DNA from 4 places in the Labrys sp. LIt4 genome. Region 4 is predicted to be linked to each of the others. Evidence: riboswitches for the same ligand, from Rfam matches in the RefSeq annotation. Region 4 holds a riboswitch; each other region holds the start of a gene.
What was found. A riboswitch is a leader RNA that binds a small molecule or an ion and turns the genes downstream of it on or off. The one in region 4 is predicted to bind cobalamin.

Region 1: it holds a riboswitch for cobalamin, as region 4 does, so the genes downstream of both, J8I29_RS03175 (ABC transporter substrate-binding protein) here and J8I29_RS24365 (CbtB-domain containing protein) in region 4, are expected to answer to the same signal.
Region 2: it holds a riboswitch for cobalamin, as region 4 does, so the genes downstream of both, bluB (5,6-dimethylbenzimidazole synthase) here and J8I29_RS24365 (CbtB-domain containing protein) in region 4, are expected to answer to the same signal.
Region 3: it holds a riboswitch for cobalamin, as region 4 does, so the genes downstream of both, J8I29_RS05305 (aromatic ring-hydroxylating dioxygenase subunit alpha) here and J8I29_RS24365 (CbtB-domain containing protein) in region 4, are expected to answer to the same signal.

The regions. Positions count from the first base shown of each region.
Region 1 covers NZ_JAGIPY010000002.1:43,151-48,702, reverse strand. Annotated here, with positions in the region: gene J8I29_RS03190 (methyltransferase domain-containing protein) at 128-907, opposite strand; gene J8I29_RS03185 (ABC transporter ATP-binding protein) at 942-1,745, opposite strand; gene J8I29_RS03180 (iron ABC transporter permease) at 1,742-2,764, opposite strand; gene J8I29_RS03175 (ABC transporter substrate-binding protein) at 2,766-3,740, opposite strand; cobalamin riboswitch at 4,014-4,243, opposite strand; gene J8I29_RS03170 (GTP-binding protein) at 4,314-5,303, opposite strand.
Region 2 covers NZ_JAGIPY010000001.1:314,104-319,655, forward strand. Annotated here, with positions in the region: gene J8I29_RS01470 (substrate-binding domain-containing protein) at 209-1,150, opposite strand; gene J8I29_RS01475 (cupin domain-containing protein) at 1,288-1,908, opposite strand; cobalamin riboswitch at 2,126-2,307, shown strand; gene bluB (5,6-dimethylbenzimidazole synthase) at 2,350-3,087, shown strand; gene J8I29_RS01485 (TerB family tellurite resistance protein) at 3,135-3,770, shown strand; gene J8I29_RS01490 (hypothetical protein) at 3,763-5,028, opposite strand; gene J8I29_RS01495 (DUF975 family protein) at 5,168-5,552, opposite strand, start outside.
Region 3 covers NZ_JAGIPY010000002.1:509,706-515,257, reverse strand. Annotated here, with positions in the region: gene J8I29_RS05310 (fumarate hydratase) at 179-1,819, opposite strand; cobalamin riboswitch at 2,002-2,207, shown strand; gene J8I29_RS05305 (aromatic ring-hydroxylating dioxygenase subunit alpha) at 2,324-3,568, shown strand; gene J8I29_RS05300 (hybrid-cluster NAD(P)-dependent oxidoreductase) at 3,751-4,818, shown strand; gene J8I29_RS05295 (hypothetical protein) at 4,820-5,125, shown strand; gene metH (methionine synthase) at 5,312-5,552, shown strand, end outside.
Region 4 covers NZ_JAGIPY010000017.1:55,869-61,420, reverse strand. Annotated here, with positions in the region: gene cobS (cobaltochelatase subunit CobS) at 1-738, opposite strand, end outside; gene J8I29_RS24375 (J domain-containing protein) at 1,032-1,628, opposite strand; gene J8I29_RS24370 (CbtA family protein) at 2,072-2,836, opposite strand; gene J8I29_RS24365 (CbtB-domain containing protein) at 2,855-3,067, opposite strand; cobalamin riboswitch at 3,100-3,229, opposite strand; gene J8I29_RS24360 (histidine phosphatase family protein) at 3,332-3,886, shown strand; gene J8I29_RS24355 (UDP-glucose/GDP-mannose dehydrogenase family protein) at 3,990-5,306, shown strand.

The DNA.
Region 1 (5,552 bases), on a different contig from region 4:
CGGGTGGCGGAAGCATGTTGCGCCGTGGAGTTTCGCTACCTCGAACGGGCCTCGGGCGGTCCTCCAGGCTGCTTTGAGGGATATGGTTCCGTTACCCTGGGGATGCAAGGCGGAGACAGCCCGCAGATCATTTGCGGCAGCAGATGATGAAGCGCTGGTAAAGATAGGTGCGCAGCCGGTTTCGGACATCCGCCTGGCGCCTCTGGGCCGCGGCGATCGGCCGATGCGACGAGATCACCACATCCTTGAAGCCGGCCTCTTGCAGGAGCGGGAGGAGATCGGTGCTTCGCAAGCCCCCGCCGAAAGGCAACCGCTCCATGATGCGGGCATGGCGTTCGCTCATCGCGCCGTCGTAATAGGGATCTGCGCCGGCAAGCCGGTCGATCAGGGCAATGAGCCCGGATGCCATCCGGCCGATCCGCGTGGGTTTCGCCCAGTCTCCGTCGAAGAATAGCAATCTGCCGCCCGGCTTCAGCACGCGATGCCAATCGGCAAAGGCCTTCTGCGGCTCGGTCAGCGTCCAGACCAGATGCCGGCAGACGATGGCATCATAGGCGTTCTCCGGCTCCATGGTGTTCTCGGCGTCGGCCAGACGAAAGCGCAGGCGCTGTCGCCCGGCATGCTTGCGCCGGGCTACCGCCAGCATCGCCTCGGAGAAATCCAGGGCCGTCACGTCGTGGCCGAGCGCCAGCAGCAGTTTGGTGATCTCGCCCGTGCCGCAGGCAAGATCGAGAATCCGGCGCGGTTCGATGCCGAGATGATCGCGGATCGCCGCGGCCCAGGCCTCGAATTCCGGTCCCTCGGGAATATGGTGGCCGAAGGCGCGGTCGAAGGTTTCCGACCGCTTCGACCAATAATCGCGGATCTCTTCCTTGAGATCGTAATTCGCAGCGTCGGTGCTCGTCACCTGGAGGCTCTCCCCGTCTATTGGCGGATGCGTGTCACGACGCCGCCGCGATCCAGCCCGGCCGCGGTGCCGGCAGGTCCGGATGCCGATAGCGGATAAAGCAGCCGCCGGTGCCATCGCGGACGACTTCGGCGGTAACCCCGAAGACCGACTGGATGCGCGCCGCCGTCAGCACCTCCGCCGGAGGACCTATCGCCTCGATCCGTCCGGCCTGCATCAGTGCGACCCGGTCGCAGAACATCGCCGCATGATTGAGGTCATGCAGGGCCGCCACGACGGTAAGGTTCTGGCGATGCACCAGATGCAGCAGACCGATCTGATGGCCGATATCGAGATGGTTGGTAGGCTCGTCGAGAAGCAGGATCTCCGGTTGCTGCGCCAGGGCACGGGCGATGTGGAGGCGCTGGCGCTCACCGCCGGAAAGCGTGTGCCACAAGCGGCCGGCGAGACCGGTCATGGCCACCTCCTCCAGCGCCTGGTCGACGATGATGTCGTCCTTGCCGGACCAGGGCGAAAAGGCGCCCAGATGCGGCGTCCGTCCGAGTTCGACGGCCTGGCGGGCGGTGATGCGCTCGGCCGTCTCCGCCTGCTGCTCGACCAGGGCGATGCGGCGCGCGACCTCGCGACGGGCGAGTCCGTGGAGCGGCTGGCCCGAGAGCAACACCTCGCCACCCTGGGGACGGCGGATACCTGCCAGCAGGGACATCAGGCTGGTCTTGCCCGAGCCGTTGGGACCGATGATACCCAGCAACTCGCCGGGACGAACCTCCAGCGACACCCCGTGCAGGATCGAGGCCCCGCCTGCCGACCAGGACAGCTTATGCGCCGACAGGCTCATGTCGTCGCCTTTCTTTGGCTGAGAATGAGAGCGAAGGCCGGCGCACCGACCAGGGCCGTGATTACGCCGATCGGCAGGACCTGGCCGGGGATGATGATCCGGGACAAAATGTCGGCGATGATCATGAACACCGCGCCGATCAAGGCGCTGGCCGGCAGCAGGCGTCCATGGCGCACGCCCACCACCATCCGGGCCGCATGCGGAATCACCAGGCCGACAAAGCCGATGGATCCGACGATGCTCACCATCACCGCCGTCATCATTGCCGCGACGCCGACGAGCACGACATAGGCACGCCGGACGGAAATGCCGAGGGAGGCCGCCGATTCGGTGCCGAAGGTGAAGGCATCGAGCGCGCGAGCGTGCCACAGGCACACCAGCAGCCCCACGGCCGTGACCGGCAGGGCCAGCCAGACATCCGGCCAGCGCACGCCCGAGAGATTGCCCAGCAGCCAGAACATGATGCCGCGCGCCTGTTCGGCATTGGCAGCCTTGGTGACGATGAAGGAGGTCAGAGCATTGAAGAGCTGGGATCCGGCGACACCAGCCAGGATCACCGCGCCGGTGCCGCGGCCCGAGCGCATCGCCAGCACAGCGACGAAGCTGAAGGCCGTCAGCGCGCCGAGAAAAGCACCGGCCGGCAGGCTCAGAATGCCGGCACCGAGGCCGAGGATGACAACCCCGACCGCTCCCGTCGACGCCCCGGCCGAGATGCCGAGCACATAGGGGTCCGCCAGCACGTTGCGCAGCAGCGACTGCAGCACAGCACCCGAAAGCGCCAGGGCAGCGCCGCAGCAGGCAGCCACCACGGCACGGCTCAGCCTGTAGTTCCACACGATGCCTTCATCGATGCGATCGAGAGCATAACCGGCGCTCCACAGGCGGTTGGCGGCCGTCTTGGCCACGACATCCATCGGAATGGCCGTCTCCCCGATGGCGGCGCCCAGCCAGAGCGCCAGGACGAGCACGGCAAGCGCCAGTAATCCGATCGCCAGCATTCGTGTGACAGCGTGATTCATCTCAGCGCTTCAGACCGAAACGCTGGATCGCATCGGCGAGCATTTCGATGCCGTCGACGATGCGGATGCTCGGCTGCATGGCCTGGACATCCATCTCCACGACATGTCCCTGCCTGACCGCCGGCATCAGGCTCGCCACCGGATCCGTCTCGAGGAAATTCAGCTTCACGGCGATATCGTCCGCGGGATAGCGGCGACGGTCCATCCGGCCGGCGACGATGATGGTGGGATCGGCCTTGGCAATGGTCTCCCAGCCGACGCTCGGCCATTCCTCCTCGCTCTCCACGACGTTGCGGACACCGAGCACGGACATGATATAGCCCGGCACGCTGTTCTTGCCGGCCATATAGGGATCGACATCGACCTTGGCGCTCGAGAACCAGAAGGCCGCGGAGACCTTGCCGTCGCCGGCGGCGATCTTGCGGCGGGCGGCTTCCTCGCGCGCCCTCAGGTCCGCGACGACTTTCGCCCCACGCTCCTGCACGTCGAAGATCTCAGCGAGTTCGGTGATCTCCTGATAGACCAGATCCATGGTGAAGAGGGTACCGCGCGTGCCGTCGCCCCCACCCGAATTGTCCTTGCCGACGCAATCGGCAGGCGAAACATAGGTGGGAATGCCCAGTTCCTCGAACTGTTGCGGTTTGCCGACGATGCCGCTGGGTCCGACATGCCATTGGAACTGGGCCGTGACGAGGTCCGGCTTCTTGGCGATCACGCTCTCGAAGCTCGGATCATTGTCGGCCAGGCGCGGAACCCTGGCATTGGCTTCCTCATAGCCGGGCAGCACCGGGCCGAACCAGACCGCCGTTCCGACGACCTTGTCGGCAAGGCCGAGCACATAGAGCACCTCCGTGCTGCTCTGGCCAACGGATACGGCGCGGCGGGGCGCCTGGTCGAAGGTGACGGTGCGGCCGCAATTGGTGAGCTTGAGGGGATATTTCGTCGCTTGAGCGGCCGCCGGGTCGTTGCCCAGCATCAGGCCGAGGCCAGTGGCAAGCAGAGCGGCGAAGCTGGACCAGCAGGCCTTGCTCCAGGCCTTGCTCGTTGAAAAGGTCATGACGTTCTCTCGGTTCGCGATTGGGGGGAGCAGCCGCCTCCGGCAGAGGCCGAAGACAGCGAATGGTCCTCAGGCCCTGGTGTGGCGGAGGGCGCGGTCGTGCGAAGCGGAGGGAACAGGCGGGCGAGGGCCCGACACGACGGGAAGATACGTCACATTGTCTCCTGTTCCGGGCATCCCCGCCCGTGACATGGGATTGATCGAGATGACGGCAGGTTTCCTGGCTCGCGGATACAGGCCTTGCCTCTGCCTTCCCATGGTGACCCACAGTGGCATGGCGCTCTTCGCGCCACGAGGATGCTCGGCACTCCGCCTACAGTTGCGGGGGCAGCCACGGCATGGGCTTGGAGAAAGCCGGACCGTGTTCCCTATTACTCCCGTCGGACTCGCATCCGACGGGAACCGTCGACGCCACAGTTACCGGGGGGTTGCCGGCGCGGTCAAGCGAATATGCAGCGGGCAACAGCCTCTGCCGGCCCCTGCCCTTCCGATTCAGCCCGCGTCTTCCGTCACCGGTATCCGGCAGGCCAGGAAACCCTCCTCGATTACCTCCCTCGGCAGATTGCGGCCGATGAAGACCAGACGGCTCCTGCGCTCCTCCCCGGGCTTCCAGGGGCGCTGATGATCGCCTTCGAGCAGCATATGCACGCCCTGGACGACGAAGCGCTGGGGATCGCCGTCGAAGGCGACGATGCCCTTCATGCGCAGCATGTCGGTGCCGAATTGCTGCACGATCGTGTTGAGCCAGGGCATGAATTTGCCTGGGTCGAGCGGCTCTCGCGACACGAGGGCAAAGCTGCCGACATGGTCGTCATGCTCGTGCTCATGGAAGCCCTCGAGGAAATCGGGCTCGGCTTCGAGGATACGGTCGAGGTCGAAGGCGCCGCGGCCGAGCACCTTGTAGAGGGCAATATCGCAGCGGCGCGTTTCGTGGAGGCTGGCGGTGGGATTGATGCGTCGGATCCGCTTCACCACCCGTTCGAGCTCCTCCTGTGAAACCAGATCGATCTTGTTGAGCAGGATCGTATCGGCAAAGGCGAGCTGCTCCTGGGCCTCATGCGCCTTCTCGATCTCACCGAGCAGATGGCGGGCGTCCACCACCGTGACGATCGAATCGAGCCGGGTCTTGGCGCGCACGTCGTCGTCGACGAAAAAGGTCTGGGCAACCGGCGCGGGGTCGGCCAGCCCCGTCGTCTCGATCAGGATGGCATCGAAGCGGTCGCGCCGGCGCATCAGGCCCTCGATGATGCGAATGAGATCGCCGCGCACCGTGCAGCAGATGCAGCCATTGTTCATCTCGAAGATTTCCTCGTCCGTATCGACGACGAGGTCATTGTCGATGCCGACTTCGCCGAACTCGTTGACGATGACGGCATATCTACTGCCGTGGCTTTCGGTGAGGATGCGGTTGAGAAGCGTGGTCTTGCCTGCCCCGAGATAGCCGGTGAGGACGGTGACGGGGGTTTGCGGCGCGGGCTTCATGATGTCGGAATTCCTTGATCCATTGCGAAAACGGGCATGTCGATGCCATGGCGGTCGACTGAGTTTCCATCTATATGAAATGTTATAACATAACTTATGGGATCGCAAGCAAGCCCTTCAGTTCCGTCGCAGGAGCCGCCGGCATCCTCGCTCAGAAGCGGAGTTCGCTCAGACGAACGAGATTATTCCACCGGAATTGCCTGGCGGCGGAGGAATCCAATGCCAGAGATTTTCGAATCACGAGCCTGG
Region 2 (5,552 bases), on a different contig from region 4:
CTGTCCCGAATTGTGCGGGCTTTTGCCGAATGAGGCTCAGGAAGCCTTCTCCCCTTGCGGGAGAAGGTGGCGCGAAGCGCCGGATGAGGGGAGATGCGCGACCCTGGCAGGAGATGCCAACACCCCTCATCCACCCCTTCGGGGCACCTTCTCCCGCAAGGGGAGAAGGGAGTCGCGCCTCGCTCAGAAGGGTAGAGGGCCGCCGCTCCTACTTGAACATGCCCCGGAACTTGTCGACGTTCTCCTTGGTGACGATGGTCACGGGAACGTTGATGATCGGCTCGATCTTCTCGCCCTTCTTGAGCTTGGTCAGGGCCTCTACCGCGGCCTTGCCTTCGCCGGCCGGGTCCTGCTGGATCACGCCCGTCACCCAACCCTGGTCGATGCCTTCGATGGCCTGCTTCGTCAGGTCCCAGCCGAAGACCTTGACGCCGTCCGTGCGTCCCTGACTGGTCACGGCGGAGACGGTGCCGAGCAAGGCGGGCTCGCCGGTGGCGTAGAGCGTGGTCATGTCGGGATTGGCAGTCATCAGGTTTTCGGCGGCGCTCAGCGCTACGTCCTGCACGTTCTGGCCGTCAACGGTATCGAGAAAGGTGACCTTGAGGCCGCTGGCGGCCACGGCCTTCTTGAAACCATCCAGCCGCTGGTTCTGGATGTAGGAATTGAGAGCGCCGACCACGCCGATCTTCGCGGTGCCGTTGAGCTTGGACTTGACGTAGTCGGCGTAGAACTTGCCGATATCCTCGCCGGCCTTGAGATTGTCTACGCCGACGAAGGAGACATTGTCGCCGTCGGGGATCTGGGCATCGATGGCGATGACGGGGATGCCGGCCTTCTTGGCGGCGGTGATTGCGGGCTTCACGCCGTTGACGTCGATGGCGATCAGGATGATGCCGTCGACCTTCTGGGTGATGTAGTTCTCGATCGCGTCGTTCTGAGCGCTCGGGACGTTGTTGGCGTTGAAGATGACGAGCTTGGCGCCGGCCGCCTTGGCGGCTGTCTCAGCGCCTTCGTTGATCTGGTTGAAGAACAGGGCCTGCTGGTTGATGGTGACCAGGGCGAAGGTGTCGGCCAGGGCGGACACCGATCCGAGGGACAGCGTCAGGGCTGCCGCTGCCGCGCAACCGGCGAGATAGTTTGAAAGCCGCATTTCAGTTCCCTTCATGGATGGCCCGTGCCGGGCTCATTCTCAGTTCTAACATCCGCATAATTCAAGAGACTTGAATTCATGTCAAGTTACTTGAATGATGGTTGCAAGGATTCTTGAAACGCCGGCGGCGTGAGACCTCAGAAGGTGGCGGGCGTATTGACCCAGAAGATGCTGGCGCGCTCCGTCCCGGTGTTGCGGTACCAGTGCGGCAGTTCGGACTTGAACACGAAGGTATCGCCAACGGAGAGCTTGAAGGTGCGCTCGCCGACCATCAGCTCCACGGCTCCGGCCAGGACATAGCCGACTTCCTCGCCCTGGTGCTGGATCGGCCCGGCGCTCTCGCCCCCGGCCTCGATATGGTGGATGTTGCACTGGAGGAGATGGCCGGGCGAATAGGGGATCACCCGTTCCAGCGAGATGCCTTCGCCGCGCCGGAGCGGATCCAGCGAGATCAGCGGGCGCGTGCCGGCGCGAAAGACGATGCCCTCCTCGCTGTCCGTCTCCTCGAACATCCAGCCGATATTGGTGCCGAGCACCTCGACCAGGCGATGCAGCATGGGCAGGGAAGGCGAGGCCTTGCCGTTCTCGATCTTGGACAGCAGGCTTTCCGAGCAGTCGGCGGCCGTGGCCAGGGCCTTCAGCGTCAGCCCTCTTGTCTGCCGCGCCAGGCGCAGGCGTGTGCCGAGGCGCACGGGATTGGCCTGTTCCAGGGGATCGGGCTGATCGCCGGCGTGCGGTTTGAGATCGATCTTGTTCATTTTGCTGTTGCCAGGATGCTTATTGCCCGAGAGCCTAGCAGGCGATTCTAGGCCACAAGCCTGCACCCTGTCCACTTTGCTGCCCGCCGACCTAGGGCTCCGAATTCAGGTTAACGCCAAGCGCGACTACCCTCCCCATGGAGGGGAGGGTAAGTAAAGCGCTCATTGAGCCCTGCATCGACGCCCCGGATGGCTGGGCAGCCGCCACCTCCCATGCTACACCCGCGATACCTTCGGTGCCCGCTTGCGGGAGAATCGGGAACGCGGTTCGAAACCGCGACGTGCCCAACGCTGTAAGGGGGACTATCCGGGCAGGTTTCAGGCCACTCGTTCTGCGGGGAAGGCGTCCGGATGGGAGGATCCCGAGTCAGAAGACCGGCCGGAGGCGATAGATCGGCGCGCGCGGACGGCGCGGCGATTGCCATCGCAAGGGGAATGACGATGGACCCAACCAAGGGAGCGCTCAAGCCCTCCGGGCCGTTTTTGCCGGCCGAACGTGAAGCCGTCTATCGCGCCATCTTCACCCGGCGCGACGTCCGCAGCCAGTTCAGTCCGCAACCCGTGCCGGACGACGTTCTCGCCCGTATTCTCACGGCTGGGCATCACGCCCCCTCGGTCGGTTTCATGCAGCCCTGGAGTTTCCTGGTGCTGCACTGCCCCGACACCCGGCACAAGGTGCGGGCCCTCTTCGAGGAGGCCAATGCCGAGGCCGTGGCGATGTTCCCGCCCGAGAAGCAGGCGCATTATCGCTCGCTGAAGCTGGAGGGCATCGTCGATGCCCCGGTCAATCTGTGCATCACCTGCGACCCCGACCGCGCCGGCCCCGTCGTGCTCGGCCGCACCCATGACATGGCCATGGACCGCTACTCCACGGTCTGCGCGGTGCAGAATATCTGGCTGGCAGCGCGGGCCGAGGGGGTAGGGGTTGGCTGGGTCAGCATCGTCGATCCCATACGCCTGCGCCAGGTGCTGGGCATTCCCGAGCGCGTAATTCCGGTTGCCTATCTGTGTCTTGGCTATGTGCACGAAGCCTATACCCGGCCCGAACTGGAGGTGAAGGGCTGGCGCCGGCGCCTGCCGCCCGAAGACATATTGAGCTTCGACGGCTGGGGCGGCCAGCGGCCCGACCATCCCTTGCTCGCCGCCATGCGGGCCGCTATGGGAGAAGCAGGTTCCTAGGATGGCTGGCGCGGGATGCGCGCCGTGCCGATCGGATGAGACGGCCGATGGATTTCCTGCGTAAGAATGCAATCTGGATCATCGCGCTGCTGATCGCCAGCCTGGTCATGCTGGAGGGGCCGAGAGCACTCTTGATCGGGGCGTTCGTGGCCGCCGTCGGCGGCCTGTTCTGGCTGTTGCGCGGCAAGGCCCGCAAGCCGGCGGCAGCCCGGCGCATCGAGGCCGTGCCGAAAGTGGTTCCCCTTCCGCTTGACCGGGGATCGGACACGGTCCGGCCGCAGGTGCTCGAGCGCGTCTCGCTCAAGACCATCGACGATCCCAGGCTGGCCGCGGTCGTCCTGATGATCCAGCTCGTCCGCACCAATGGTCTGCTGACCAGGGCCGAGCGGGACACCATCCTCACCCTGATGAGCGACCCGCTCGGCATCGGCGACCGCGAACATGTCTATGAACAGGCCCTGCAATTGACGGATCGCGGCCGGGTGTTCACGCCGGTCGCCGAGGATCTGGTGCCGCTTTTCCGCGCCCGCCTGTCTTTGCCGGAACGCCAGCAACTCATCGATATGCTGGGTCAGGTGGCGAGTGCCTATGGCGACGCCAGCGATCTGCAGCGCGAAGCGATCGTTCGCCTGAAGCGACGCCTGTTCGCGCCGGATGCCGCAGCTGGACGTCCGCTCAATTGAAGTAGAAGGCGTAGCTCGCCACGTCGCCACCGAAGAGGCGGGTCGCCTGGCTCCAGGCCTCGGCATCCATCACCTTGCCATTATCAAGGAACGGCAAAGCGCCCGGGCCGGTGATCCACAGCATCAGGTCGAAATTGCCGGGCTGCTCGAACACCCTGGCGAGATTGACGCCCTTGGTGAAACGCCAATGCGGCATCAAGAGCTTGCCGTCCAGCACCTGATCGACCTGACCGAGCAGTGCAAGCCATGAGTCGATGCGCTCCTGCGTCACATCGAGGGAAGGCAGGACGCCGCTCTTCTGCCGGGGGCCGGGCAGCCACTCGTGGTCGTCGTCGGTTTCCCTGGCGATCAGCGCCCAGGTTTCATGGTTGAGCCGGATCACCCTCTTTAAATGGCCGCGTACCTCCAGCCACATCGCTTGGTCGGCCACCGGCCAGTCGATGGTGTGCACCAGGCTGATCAGGTCGGCGATGGCCTCGGCGTCGCGCTTGCTCGTGCCGAACAGGGTCACGCCCGATCCGTCGTCGACGCCGACGCCATTGGCCGTGGCAAGGCCTGTGACGGCGCGCGGAAACAGGCTGCCGAAGCCGGCGTCCCAGCTGCGCGACATGTCGTGCGACAGCAGGGTCTTGGTCAGGGCCATCAGGATATTGCAATAGCCGCGCAGCCATTTGGCGTCCGCCGTGTCGAAGGCGACGACGAAAGGCCTGGGCTTGCCGGAGTCGTCGAGATCGGAGATGGCAGCGCCGATATGATCCCGTTCGTCGATGATGCCGTCACCGTTCCAGTCGAAGCGGGTGACGGAGAGGTCGACTGTGAGCTTGGCCTCGATGTCGCCGACCTCCGCCAGGGTCTGGTCGGCCTTGTCGAGATCGGCCGCGAAAGTGGTGAGGATGCCACGAAAATCCTGATAGGTGACGGGTTGCGGATCGGGATTGGTGCTGAACACGGTACCCGACAGGCCCAGCAGCCGCATCGCCGGTATTTCTGAGGCGAACCCATATTTGTAGAGGGCCTGCGACAAATGCTCGAGGGCGCGGGCTGTGCGCACCATGCCGAGGCCGAGCCTGGCGTCGGCATTGCCGCTCGCCTTGGTGGCGAGAGCCAGCATCTGCTCGTCCGCCTCGCTGATGCGCCCCTTGCCGAGATAGCTCTGGAACAGGGCAGAGGCCGCGCTGTCGGCCTTGGCCGGCGCGGCGCTCCAGCCGAATGCAGCAGTCATCAGCATGACGGCTGCCATCTTGAAGAGAGAACGCATTATTACCCCCCCGGGGGACCGGCACATCTGGGAATCGAGTGCCGCCAACCCCGAGCATCTCTGATAGGCTGGCCACGGTGCTTGCCGCAAGGGCATCGCCAGACTCGATCCTCGATGGAGGCTGTTTCCCGGCTTGCTCTCAGTCGAAAATGTTCGCCACGGTACCGTTCAGGTCGATGCCTTCCTTGAGCACACGCAGGCGGTAGGCGGCGATCGAATAGATCCCCGCCATCCAGGCATACATCAAGGGAAAGGCCAGTAGCATCAGGATGATGGCCACAATGTTCCCGTTCGTGCCAAAAGCCCGGCCCAGAAGATCGGACACCACCAGATAGGCAAGCCAGATCACGAAGGTGAGCAGCATCATGCCGAAAAGAGGCCAGCGATAGCCCTCGCTCAAAGAACGGCTGCGGCCGAGCGCGCGGATCGGCCCCACGCCCTCATTGATGCAGATGACGAAGGATAGCAGATAGGGGAAGACGAGATAGACGGCAAAACAACCGGTGGCCAGGAATACCAGGATG
Region 3 (5,552 bases), on a different contig from region 4:
GATATCGAAGCTTTCCTCCCAGGCGAGACATTACACAATGTTAAGGTGAGTCACCGTTCTGACACAAAGGGGCTTTGTCCATGACAGTTGCGAATTCGCAACAGCACGCGAAACGTGCATGAAAAAGGCCCCTCCCTTTTCAGGAAGAGGCCTCGCCGAAAAAGCCGTCCGCGTGAACTCAGCCCAGGTTGAGTTCCTTGAAGAAATCATTGCCCTTGTCGTCGATGACGATGAAGGCCGGGAAGTCCTCGACCTCGATGCGCCAGACTGCCTCCATGCCGAGTTCGGGATATTCCAGTACCTCGACCTTCTTGATGCAATCCTGCGCAAGGCGCGCGGCGGGGCCGCCGATCGAGCCGAGATAGAAGCCGCCATGCTTGGCGCAGGCTTCGCGGACCTGGGCCGAGCGGTTGCCCTTGGCCAGCATCACCATCGAGCCGCCGGCGGCCTGGAACTGGTCGACATAGCTGTCCATGCGCCCGGCCGTGGTGGGCCCGAAGGAGCCGGAGGCGTAGCCAGCCGGCGTCTTGGCCGGGCCGGCGTAATAGACCGGATGGTTCTTGATGTAGTCGGGCAGCCCGCCGCCCGCTTCCAGGCGTTCGCGCAGCTTGGCATGGGCGAGGTCGCGGGCCACGATGATCGGGCCGGTCAGCGAGACGCGCGTCTTCACCGGATGACGCGACAGTGTCTCCAGAATGTCGGACATCGGCTGGTTGAGATCGATCTTCACCACCGCGCCGCCGAGCTTGCTCTCGTCGATCTCGGGCAGGAAGCGCGCCGGATTGTGTTCCAGCTCCTCGAGGAAGACGCCGTCGCGGGTGATCTTGCCCATGGCCTGGCGGTCGGCGGAGCAGGAAACGCCGAGGCCGATCGGCAGGCTGGCGCCGTGGCGCGGCAGGCGGATGACACGCACATCGTGGCAGAAATACTTACCGCCGAACTGGGCGCCGACGCCGAGCGACTGGGTGAGCTTGTGCACTTCCTTCTCGAGTTCGAGGTCGCGGAAGGCATGGCCAAGTTCGGAACCTTCGGTGGGCAAGGTGTCGAGATAGCGCGCCGAAGCGAGTTTCACCGCCTTCAGCGTGAGTTCGGCGGAGGTGCCGCCGATCACCACCGCCAGGTGATAGGGCGGGCAGGCCGCCGTGCCGAGCGTGAGGATCTTCTCCTTCAGGAAGGCGATCAGGCGGTCTTTGGACAGGATGGAAGGCGTGGCCTGATAGAGGAAGGTCTTGTTGGCCGAGCCCCCGCCCTTGGCGACGAAGAGGAACTTGTAGGCCTCCTCCCCTTCCGCCGAAATATCGATCTGCGCCGGCAGATTGGTCCTGGTGTTCTTCTCCTCGAACATCGACAGCGGCGCCAGCTGCGAATAGCGCAGGTTCTTCTTCTCATAGGCATCGCGGATGCCCTGGGCGATGGCGCCTTCGTCCTCGCCCTCCGTCCAGACCTTGCGGCCCTTCTTGGCCATCACGATGGCGGTGCCGGTATCCTGGCACATGGGCAGCACGCCGCCGGCGGCGATATTGGCGTTCTTGAGCAGGTCATAGGCGACGAAGCGGTCATTGTCCGTCGCCTCGGGATCCTCGAGGATGTTGCGCAATTGCTGGAGATGGCCGGGGCGCAGGAGATGGTTGATGTCCATGAAGGCCTGCTCGGCCAGAAGCCGCAATGCCTCACCCTCGACCTGCAGGATCTCGCTGCCTCCGAGTTTCTCGACCCGCACGCCCTCGCTGGTCAGCTTGCGATAAGGCGTCTCGTCCGCTCCGAGGGGAAACAAGGGAACATGAGGATAGCGCGAACTGGAAGCGGAATCGGCGGGCATGGCAGCAAGGCTCCGACTTGATATTGAGTTCAGGGCAATTCCAAACTGCCCATATCGTCGACCCTTTAGACCTTCTTGCGAACGCTGCCTATGATTTCCTGCTCGCCGGTATGGCGCTCGGCAATGTCCTGAACACACCATCATCCGTCGTATCGCTTCTAGTCTGTGCGCCGACTCGCTGTATTCTCATCCTCATTCGAGGTGCCGGTCCGCTCCCAAGGCGGCCCGGAGAATTGGGAAGCCGGTCTGAATCCGGCGCTGCCCCCGCAACGGTAGAGGAGAAGATCGCGGCACGTGCCACTGGGTCGGGAAGACCTGGGAAGGCGCCGCGATCGGGCCGAAAGGCCGCTCCTGAGCCCGGAAACCAGCCACGATGAAAACCGACGGACGCGGTGGGCGTTCCGGAAGGAGGTTGGATTGTGCCCGGCCACCGGCGCAGGTTCCAAGCCGCTTTCCCTCTCCCGCCGTCACGTCAATGCATTGGTTGTCACGCGGGATTTTGACATGACTGCGCATCAGGACATGCTGGGCCGCCTCCGGGCCCACCATCCGGGCACGACGCTCGAGGGCAAATTCTACACCGACCCGGAATTCTTCCGGCTGGACATGGAGAACATCTGGTATCGCGAATGGCTGTTCGCCGGCCATGACTGCGAGCTCGGCAAGTCGGGTAGCTATTTCACCCTCCAGGTCGGCGACTATCCGGTGATCGTGCTGCGTTCCGCCGACGGCGCCATCCGTGCCTTTCACAATTCCTGCCGGCACCGAGGATCGCGGCTGTGCGCGGCGACAAGTGGCAGTGTCGCCAAGCTCGTCTGCCCCTATCATCAGTGGACCTATGAACTCGACGGCCGCCTGCTGTTCGCCCGCGACATGGGCCCCGGCTTCGACGCGACGCAATATGGGCTGAAGCCTGTGCATTGCGAGAGCGTGGCCGGCTCCATCTGGATCTGCCTCGCCAGGGAGGCGCCTGATTTCGAGACTTTCCGCGCCGGCGCCATGCCCTATCTGGCACCGCATGGGCTGAAGAACGCCAAGGTCGCCTTCGAAAGCACCATCGTCGAGAAGGGCAATTGGAAGCTGGTCTGGGAGAACAACCGCGAGTGCTACCACTGCGCGGGCAACCATCCCGAGCTTTGCCGCACCTTCCCCGAAGCGCCGACGGTGACAGGGGTGCAGGGCGCCGACAAGGATCCGCTGATCGGCCAGCATTGGCGGCGCTGCGAGGAAGCCGGCCTGCCCAGCACTTTCAGCATTTCCGGCGACGGCCAGTTCCGCATGGCGCGCATGCCGCTTTTACGCAATGCCGTCAGCTACACGATGTCCGGCAAGCCGGCCGTGCAGCGTCCCCTCAGCCCGACGATCGAGGAAGGCAATATCGGCGCCCTGCTGCTCTTCCACTATCCCACCACCTGGAACCACGTGCTGGGCGACCACGCCGTGAGCTTCCGCGTGCTTCCGATCGGGCCGAAGGAAACAGAGGTCACCACCAAATGGCTGGTGCACAAGGATGCTGTCGAGGGCGTCGATTACGATCTCGATGAACTCACCCATGTCTGGCGGATGACCAACGACCAGGATCGCCAGATCGTCGAGGAAAACCAGCTCGGCGTGTCATCGCCCGTCTACACGCCCGGCCCCTACGCCCCCGAGCACGAAGGCGGCGTGATGCAGTTCGTCGAGTGGTATCGCAACGCAATGGAAGCAGCCCTCGGCGGCGACGGCGTCCGCCTGCGCAGCGTGGCCTAAGGCCCTTTCACCCTCCCCTGGAGGGGGAGGGTCGGACGAAGTCCGGGGTGGGATGAGAAACACAGCAGCCGGTGAAAATCCCCCCGCCCCGACGCTTCGCGTCGACCCTCCCCCTCCAGGGGAGGGTGTTAGCAAAACCGATATATACAAAGGTAGACACCATGCCGACGCCCTCCGCAGCCCTGGCGAAATTCAGGCATATCGACGAAACACCGCCCTGGAACGACCAGAACCAGGCGCTCGAATGCGTATCGATCGTCCATGAGGGCCGCGACGTCGCGACCTTCACCTTCCGCGCCGCCGAACAAGGCTGGTTCCGCTATGAGCCCGGCCAGTTCATCACGCTGGAGATTCCGGCCGAGAGGGGACCGGTGCTGCGCACCTATACGCTGTCCTCCAGCCCGTCGCGCCCGCTCTCGATCAGCATAACCGCCAAGGCACAGGCCTCGAGTATCGGCACACGCTGGATGCTGGACAATCTCAAGCCCGGCACACGGCTGAAAGCTTATGGGCCTCTCGGGCAGTTCAGTTTCCATCGTCACCCGGCGGAGAAATACCTCTTCATCTCGGCGGGATCGGGCATCACGCCGATGATGTCGATGACCCGTTTTGCCGAAGACCACGGCGCCGCCACCGACATTGCTTTCGTCAATTGCGCACGCCGGCCGAACGAGATCATCTTCCGGCAGGAGCTCGAGCGTATGGCAGGGCGCATGCCGCGCCTCCGCCTCGCCTGGATCGTGGAAGAAACCGAGATCAATGACGTCTGGACCGGCTTCCGGGGCAGGCTCAACGCCCCTGCCCTGCGCCTGATCGCACCGGACTTCCGGGAGCGCGAGGTGTTCTGCTGTGGCCCTGCCCCCTTCATGGCAGCGGTGAAGGAGATGCTCGAAGCCAATGGCTACGACATGCGCCGCTATCACGAGGAGAGCTTCCAGCCGGCCGAAACGCCGGTGGAGGAAACCGGCACGGGCGAGGTGCTCGCCGGCGAAGCCAGCGTGGCGTTCACCAAATCCGGCATCGAGGTGCCGGCTTCCAGCCGCGATACCATTCTCCAGCTCGCCCGCAACGCCGGCCTCAACATTCCGACCGGCTGCACCATGGGCCTGTGCGGAACATGCAAGGTGCAATGCCTGTCCGGAGAGACGGCGATGACCCATCAGGGCGGCATTCGCGAGGAGGAAATAGCCGCCGGTCTGGTGCTGGCCTGCTGCACAAGGCCGCTCGGCCGTATCGAGATCGAGGCCTGAGATGACCGTCGCCACTGAGACTCACGCCGATATCGACGCGGCCATCGTGAATTCCATCCTGGAAGCCACACGGGATGATGGCGCTGCTTTGCCGGAAGAGCGGGCCCGTACCCTTCTGCTGGCCTGGATCCTCAGCCGCGAAGACGGCGTGGACCTCGCCAGGGAAGCGGCCGATCTGAAAGTCCTGCTGCTCGAGGCCTCGATCGCGGACAACCCGCTGCTGCCGCATCTCAGCAGCCTGCTCGACGAGGTGCGGGACCATGCCGGCCAGCGACGCGGCCGGCGGCGTTTGCGGGCGGATGCCTGAAGAGGCGGATATCGCGACATGCAAGCATGCCGCTGACGTCCGCCTCTTCTCTATCCTTCCCACCCGCCTCCCAGCAATCCCGGACAGAAAACCGACGCTTTCGGGATAGTTCGCCTTGACCTCTCCTGCCTCATTGCTATCATATAAGGATATCTTGATATCGTAATTCCGTTATAGGAGCTCGTGATGAGCGCTCCGGTCGAAGCCCTGTTCGCCGCGCCTGCCCAAAATGATCGGGGCGCGGAGATCCTTGCCGCCCTTACTGCCGCTGCACGGGAGCGCATCCTGATCCTCGACGGCGCGATGGGCACACAGATCCAGGGCCTCGGCTTCGAGGAGGATCATTTCCGGGGCGAGCGCTTCGTCGGCTGCGAGTGCCACCTGAAGGGCAACAACGACCTCCTCACCCTCACCCAACCGGCGGCGA
Region 4 (5,552 bases):
GTTGACGATGTCGCGGCCGTTCGGGCTCTTCTGGTAGTGCTTGGCCTTGGCCAGCACGATGTCGACTTCCTTGTCATGCGGCAGATAGTTCAGCGTGGTGACGATCGACCAGCGGTCCATCTGGCCCTGGTTGATCTGCTGGGTGCCGTGATAGAGGCCGGAGGTGTCGCCCAGGCCCACCGTGTTGGTGGTGGCGAACAGGCGGAAGGCTGGGTGCGGGCGGATCACGCGCTTCTGGTCGAGCAAGGTGAGCCTGCCGGAGACCTCCAGCACGCGCTGGATCACGAACATCACGTCGGGCCGGCCGGCGTCGTATTCGTCGAACACCAAGGCGATGTTGTTCTGCAGGGCCCAGGGCAGCATGCCGTCGCGGAACTCGGTGACCTGCTTGCCGTCCTTGAGGACGATCGCATCCTTGCCGACGAGGTCGATACGCGAGACGTGGCTGTCCAGGTTGATGCGGACACAGGGCCAGTTGAGGCGGGCGGCAACCTGCTCGATATGGGTCGACTTGCCGGTGCCGTGATAGCCCGTCACCATCACGCGGCGGTTGTGGGCAAAGCCCGCCAGGATCGCCAGGGTCGTCGGCTTGTCGAAAAGATAATCGGGATCGAGGTCCGGAACGTGGTCGGAGGACTGGGAATAAGCCGGTACTTCGAGATCCGTATCGAAACCAAACAGCTTTTTGGCCGAAACCATGATGTCCGGCAGATTGGCCGGTGTCGTTGCGTCAGTCATTATGCCTTCCTTGGCTGGCGCCAGGACGGCGCAGCCGACAATCAGTTCCAGCGGGCCGGAGACAGGGGCCCCGCCGAATTTCCCAGTCTCGCCAGGCGGGCATGGGCAGTCCGGCGTCGTTTCCATAGCGTTTTGCGATTTGGCGGAATCGCCACGAATCGCAAAGACGCGTCGAACCAAAGAGTTAGAGCAAAATAGCGTTTCCGTCTAAACGCGCTTTGCTCTAGGTCTGGCGGAGATTCCCGGGATTGGAACGCGCTCCAAGCCTGGAAGCCTCGCCGGTGTTTCGGGGCTCAGCAGAGCCCGGCGCTACGCAGCGTATTATAGGCCTGGATGATCCCGCGCAATTTATCTTCGCTGGACCGGTCCCCGCCATTGGCATCGGGATGGAGGCGTTTGACCAGCGTCTTGTAGCGCGCCTTGATTTCCGGGCCGGTGGCCGTTTCCGGCAGATCGAGCGCGTCCAGGGCCTTGCGCTCCAGCAATTTCAGCCGCCGCCTCTCCGGTTCGGGCGCCCGTTGCGGGCGGCGGAAACCGTGATCCTCATCGAAGAAACCGAAGCCGTCATGGATCTCGGGACCGGGTTGCGGCCCTTCGCCGCGCTTCTTGGCCCAGGGATTGACGCCCATCGTCCAGGTCGGGCGATGGCCGGTGGCGGCGTCACGCTGATAGGCGCTCACCGAGTCGTCCGGCAGGCCGGCGAAATAATTGTAGGTCTTGTTGTAGTCGCGCACATGTTCCAGGCAGAAATGCCAGAACTGGCCTTCGCGATTGCGCCCCTTAGGCGCACGAAATTCGCCGGCGTTCCGGCAACCGGCATGTTCGCATAGCCGTACGCTCGCCGGCTGGACCTCCTCGGCCCTTGGGCGCACCCGGATGCGATCAAACAAGGGCGAGTCCAGATCCATAATGACACACTATGCGAGGGTGAACACAAATGGGCAAGCACGAGCTTGGGCGCAAGAGCGTTTTGTAATTTGAACGAATCCCGTCAAATCGCAAAGACGCGTTGAACCGGAGAGTGAAAGCAGACAAGCATTCTTACCTGAAAGCGTTTTGCGCTGGGGTTAATGGAGGCGAATGCCGCTGCAGACTTTGAAATATGGGGTCTGCCGACCCGAAAAAGAAAGAGGCCGCCCAAATGGCGGCCCAAGTCTTAGGGAGGAAACGCCCAAGGAGGGCAGTGGGGGAGCGCAAAGGCGCGTCCACCACGCCCCTAAAGTGATCCTCATCGGTTTATTTCGCAAGTGCGAAATGAAATTAATTTTGAAACCGGCCCGAAATCGGGCCGGTGTTGTAAAAATGCGACGTTTGCGCGGCTGGCCGGCTTTTTTCAGCGGCTGGCCGGCGCTTGCAGCAATTTTTGTGCTGCAATGCCGAAGGCGATCCCGAGCGTTGCCCACAGCACGGCATGGATGCCGAGAGAGGCGATGCGGAACTTCCATAGCACCGTGGCCGAGAAGTCCGCCGGGATGTCGTTGACCGACGGCAGGATCTGCATGGCGACCACCATCACGACGAGATAGGCCGCCGCTCCCACGAGGTTGGCGTTCCAGCGGCCGAAACTGGCGGCGAGCCGGTTCGCGGTGCCCAGGGCCGCCGCCATCGTCACGATCGATAGCAGAATCAGGCCGAAATAGAAGGCGGTGCGCAGGCCGATGGTGTCGGGATTGCCGACCGCCGGCGGATTGGCGGGATATTTGATCTGCGGCACCACCATGATGGCGGCAAAGCCGATGACGGCGATCAATCCGGCGGTCGCGCGCGGGCTGAGGCTGCCGATCCGCCCCTGCGCGAAGGCAAAGATCAGGGCAAAGATGCCGCCGAGGGCCGCGCCATAGACGACCATGCCGGTGACGAGCCCATAGCTGGACTGGACCGGACGGCTGACCGGCTCCTCCTCATGGTCGTGGACCATGGTCGTCTGCGCCGCGCCGGCAGCGGTACTCGCAGCGGGCGCCGGCGCCGACGCGTGGCTTTCCTCGAAAGCGATGGCAGCGTCGACCTGAGGCTCGCCGAAGACCCAGGCGAAGCCAGACGCAAGCAGTCCGGCCAGGATGCCGATCAGCATCCCCCGGATCAAAAGCGATCTAACCATGTCGTGTGCCTATGCGCCCTAGTGGCAGGGGAAGCCGAGCAGATGGCGGGCGTCATGCACGAATTCGTGGATGTAGACGCCGGGAACGAGCGAGGTCGCGCCCTGTTCGGCGCCGACGAAATAGATGGCGAGCACAGCCAGCAACACGGTGAAGAGAGCCCAGGGCAGAATCTCCCGAACCGGGATGGCGATCGGCTGCTGGGCGACGGGTGCCAGAGTTGCGGTGGTCATGAAAAGCTCCTTGGGATTACGCGTCCCGTTACGAGTCATGCTGCCTTGGAAGAGGTCTGACTTCCGGACGGCGCCGAGCGCCGCCGTTCACAGTGGCGCGACCGTGCCGGAATTCCACCGGCTTCCCACCCTTGGCAAAGCTCTTCCATAAGAGCCCAAGTCACGCATATGTCAATATTCTGGAAACGACATTAAGCGTGGTCCCGAATGGTTGCGCGACTTTTCGGGAGAGATCATGCTTCCCAAGTCTCGGGGAATGCCGTCATGACGCCACGCCTGATCCTGCTGTGCCACGGGGCGACGCCTGCGCTGCGCGCGGCGGGCTTCCCGCTCGACGAGGCGCTCGATGCGCGGGGAATGGCGGCGGCCCGCGATCTGGAAGGGCGTTTCGCCAAGGCGACCCGCATCCTGAGCAGTCCGGCGCTGCGGGCCCGCCAGACGGCGCAGGCCCTCGGCCTCGAGCCCGAGATCGACGAGGCCCTGCGCGAATGCGATCATGGCCGCTGGGCGGGGCTCGGCCTGGAGGCGGTAGCCGCCGCCGAACCGGAGGCGCTCGGGGCATGGCTGACCGATCCGAAGGCCTGCCCGCATGGCGGCGAGAGCATTGCCGCCCTGATTGCGCGGGTCGGCGCCTGGCTCGCTGGCGGGCGATTCGAGGGATACACGCTGGCCGTCACCCACGCCTCGGTGCTGCGCGCGGCGATCGTTCATGCCCTCGGCACCGAGCCTTCCTCTTTCTGGCGTATCGAAGCCGGTCCGCTGGCCACCGCCGATCTCAGGCCCTCCAGACGCGGTTGGTCGCTGCGCCTCGGGGCATAGAACGACCCGGCAGAGCTCCTCCTGCTTTTTCGTCATTGGCATGTCGCCGGGCCTTTTGTAGACACGGCTCTGACGGGTTTGTCGCCCAAACAGGATTGATGTCATGCGCGTTGCAATGATCGGTACGGGTTATGTCGGCCTGGTGACGGGGGCCTGCCTTGCCGATTTCGGCCATGTCGTCACCTGCGTCGACAAGGATCCGGCCAAGATCGAAGGCCTGCTGGCCGGCCGTATGCCGATCTACGAGCCCGGTCTCGACGATTTGGTGGCCCGCAATGTGCGCGAGAAGCGCCTGTCCTTCACCACCGAGCTTGCCCCCGCCGTCCGCGATGCGGCCGTGGTATTCCTGGCCGTCGGTACGCCCTCGCGCCGCGGCGACGGCCATGCGGATCTGTCCTATGTCTACGGCGCTGTCAGGGAGATAGCCGCGGCGGTCGAAGGCTTTACGGTGGTGGTCACCAAGTCGACCGTGCCGGTCGGCACCGGCGACGAGGTCGAGCGTCTGATCCGCGAGGTCCGGCCCGACGCCGACGTCAGCGTGGTCTCGAACCCCGAATTCCTGCGCGAGGGTGCGGCGATCGAGGATTTCAAGCGCCCCGACCGCATCGTGGTCGGCACGGAGGAGCAGCGTGCCCGGGAGGTGATGGCCGAGGTCTATCGCCCGCTCCATCTCAACCAGGGTCCGCTGCTGTTCACGGCGCGGCGCACCTCCGAACTGATCAAATATGCCGCCAACGCCTTCCTGGCGACCAAGGTCACCTTCATCAACGAAATCGCCGATTTGTGCGAGAAGGCCGGCGCCAATGTGCAGGAGGTGGCGCGCGGCATCGGCCTCGACAACCGCATCGGCTCCAAATTCCTGCATGCCGGGCCGGGTTTCGGCGGCTCCTGCTTTCCCAAGGATACGCTGGCGCTGCTGCGCACCGGCCAGGAATACGGCGTGCCTCTGCGCATCGTGGAATCGGTGGTCGGCGTCAACGATGCCCGCAAGGCGGCGATGGCGCGCCGCGTCATCGCGGCCCTCGACGGCAACATCGCCGGCAAGACGGTGGCTTTGCTCGGCCTCGCCTTCAAGCCGAACACCGACGACATGCGCGACAGCCCTTCGATCCCCATCGTTCTGGCGTTGCAGGACAAAGGCGCCAAGGTGCGGGCCTATGACCCCCAGGCGATGGAGGAGGCCCAAAAGATCCTGAGCGATGTCGACTATCGTTCCAGCGCCTATGACTGCCTCGACGGCGCCGATGTCGGCGTGATCGTCACCGAATGGGACGAGTTCCGGGCGCTGGATCTCGATCGGGTCAAGCGCCTGCTGATGCAACCGGTGATCGTGGACCTGCGCAATATCTACAGGCTCGACGACATGAAGCGGCATGGCTTCCGCTATGAGAGCATCGGGCGCGAGGGAACGGCGCCCTGAGCCATGGCGGGAGCGGCCAGGCCCAGGATTGGAGTGTCGATCTTCAGATCGACGGTCTTGGAAATGCCACCGGCTTGGGCAATGATAGCCGGCAGCGAGCTTTGACCGACCCAGGCAATCGCTTCCGCCAAGCGCAGGCGACAGAAATGACGCGCCTGTTGCGGATATGCACCAAGTCCCAACTCACGGTTGCAGGGCGCCGATCTTGATTGGATCAAAGCGCTAAGAATTATCATACTATAGAAT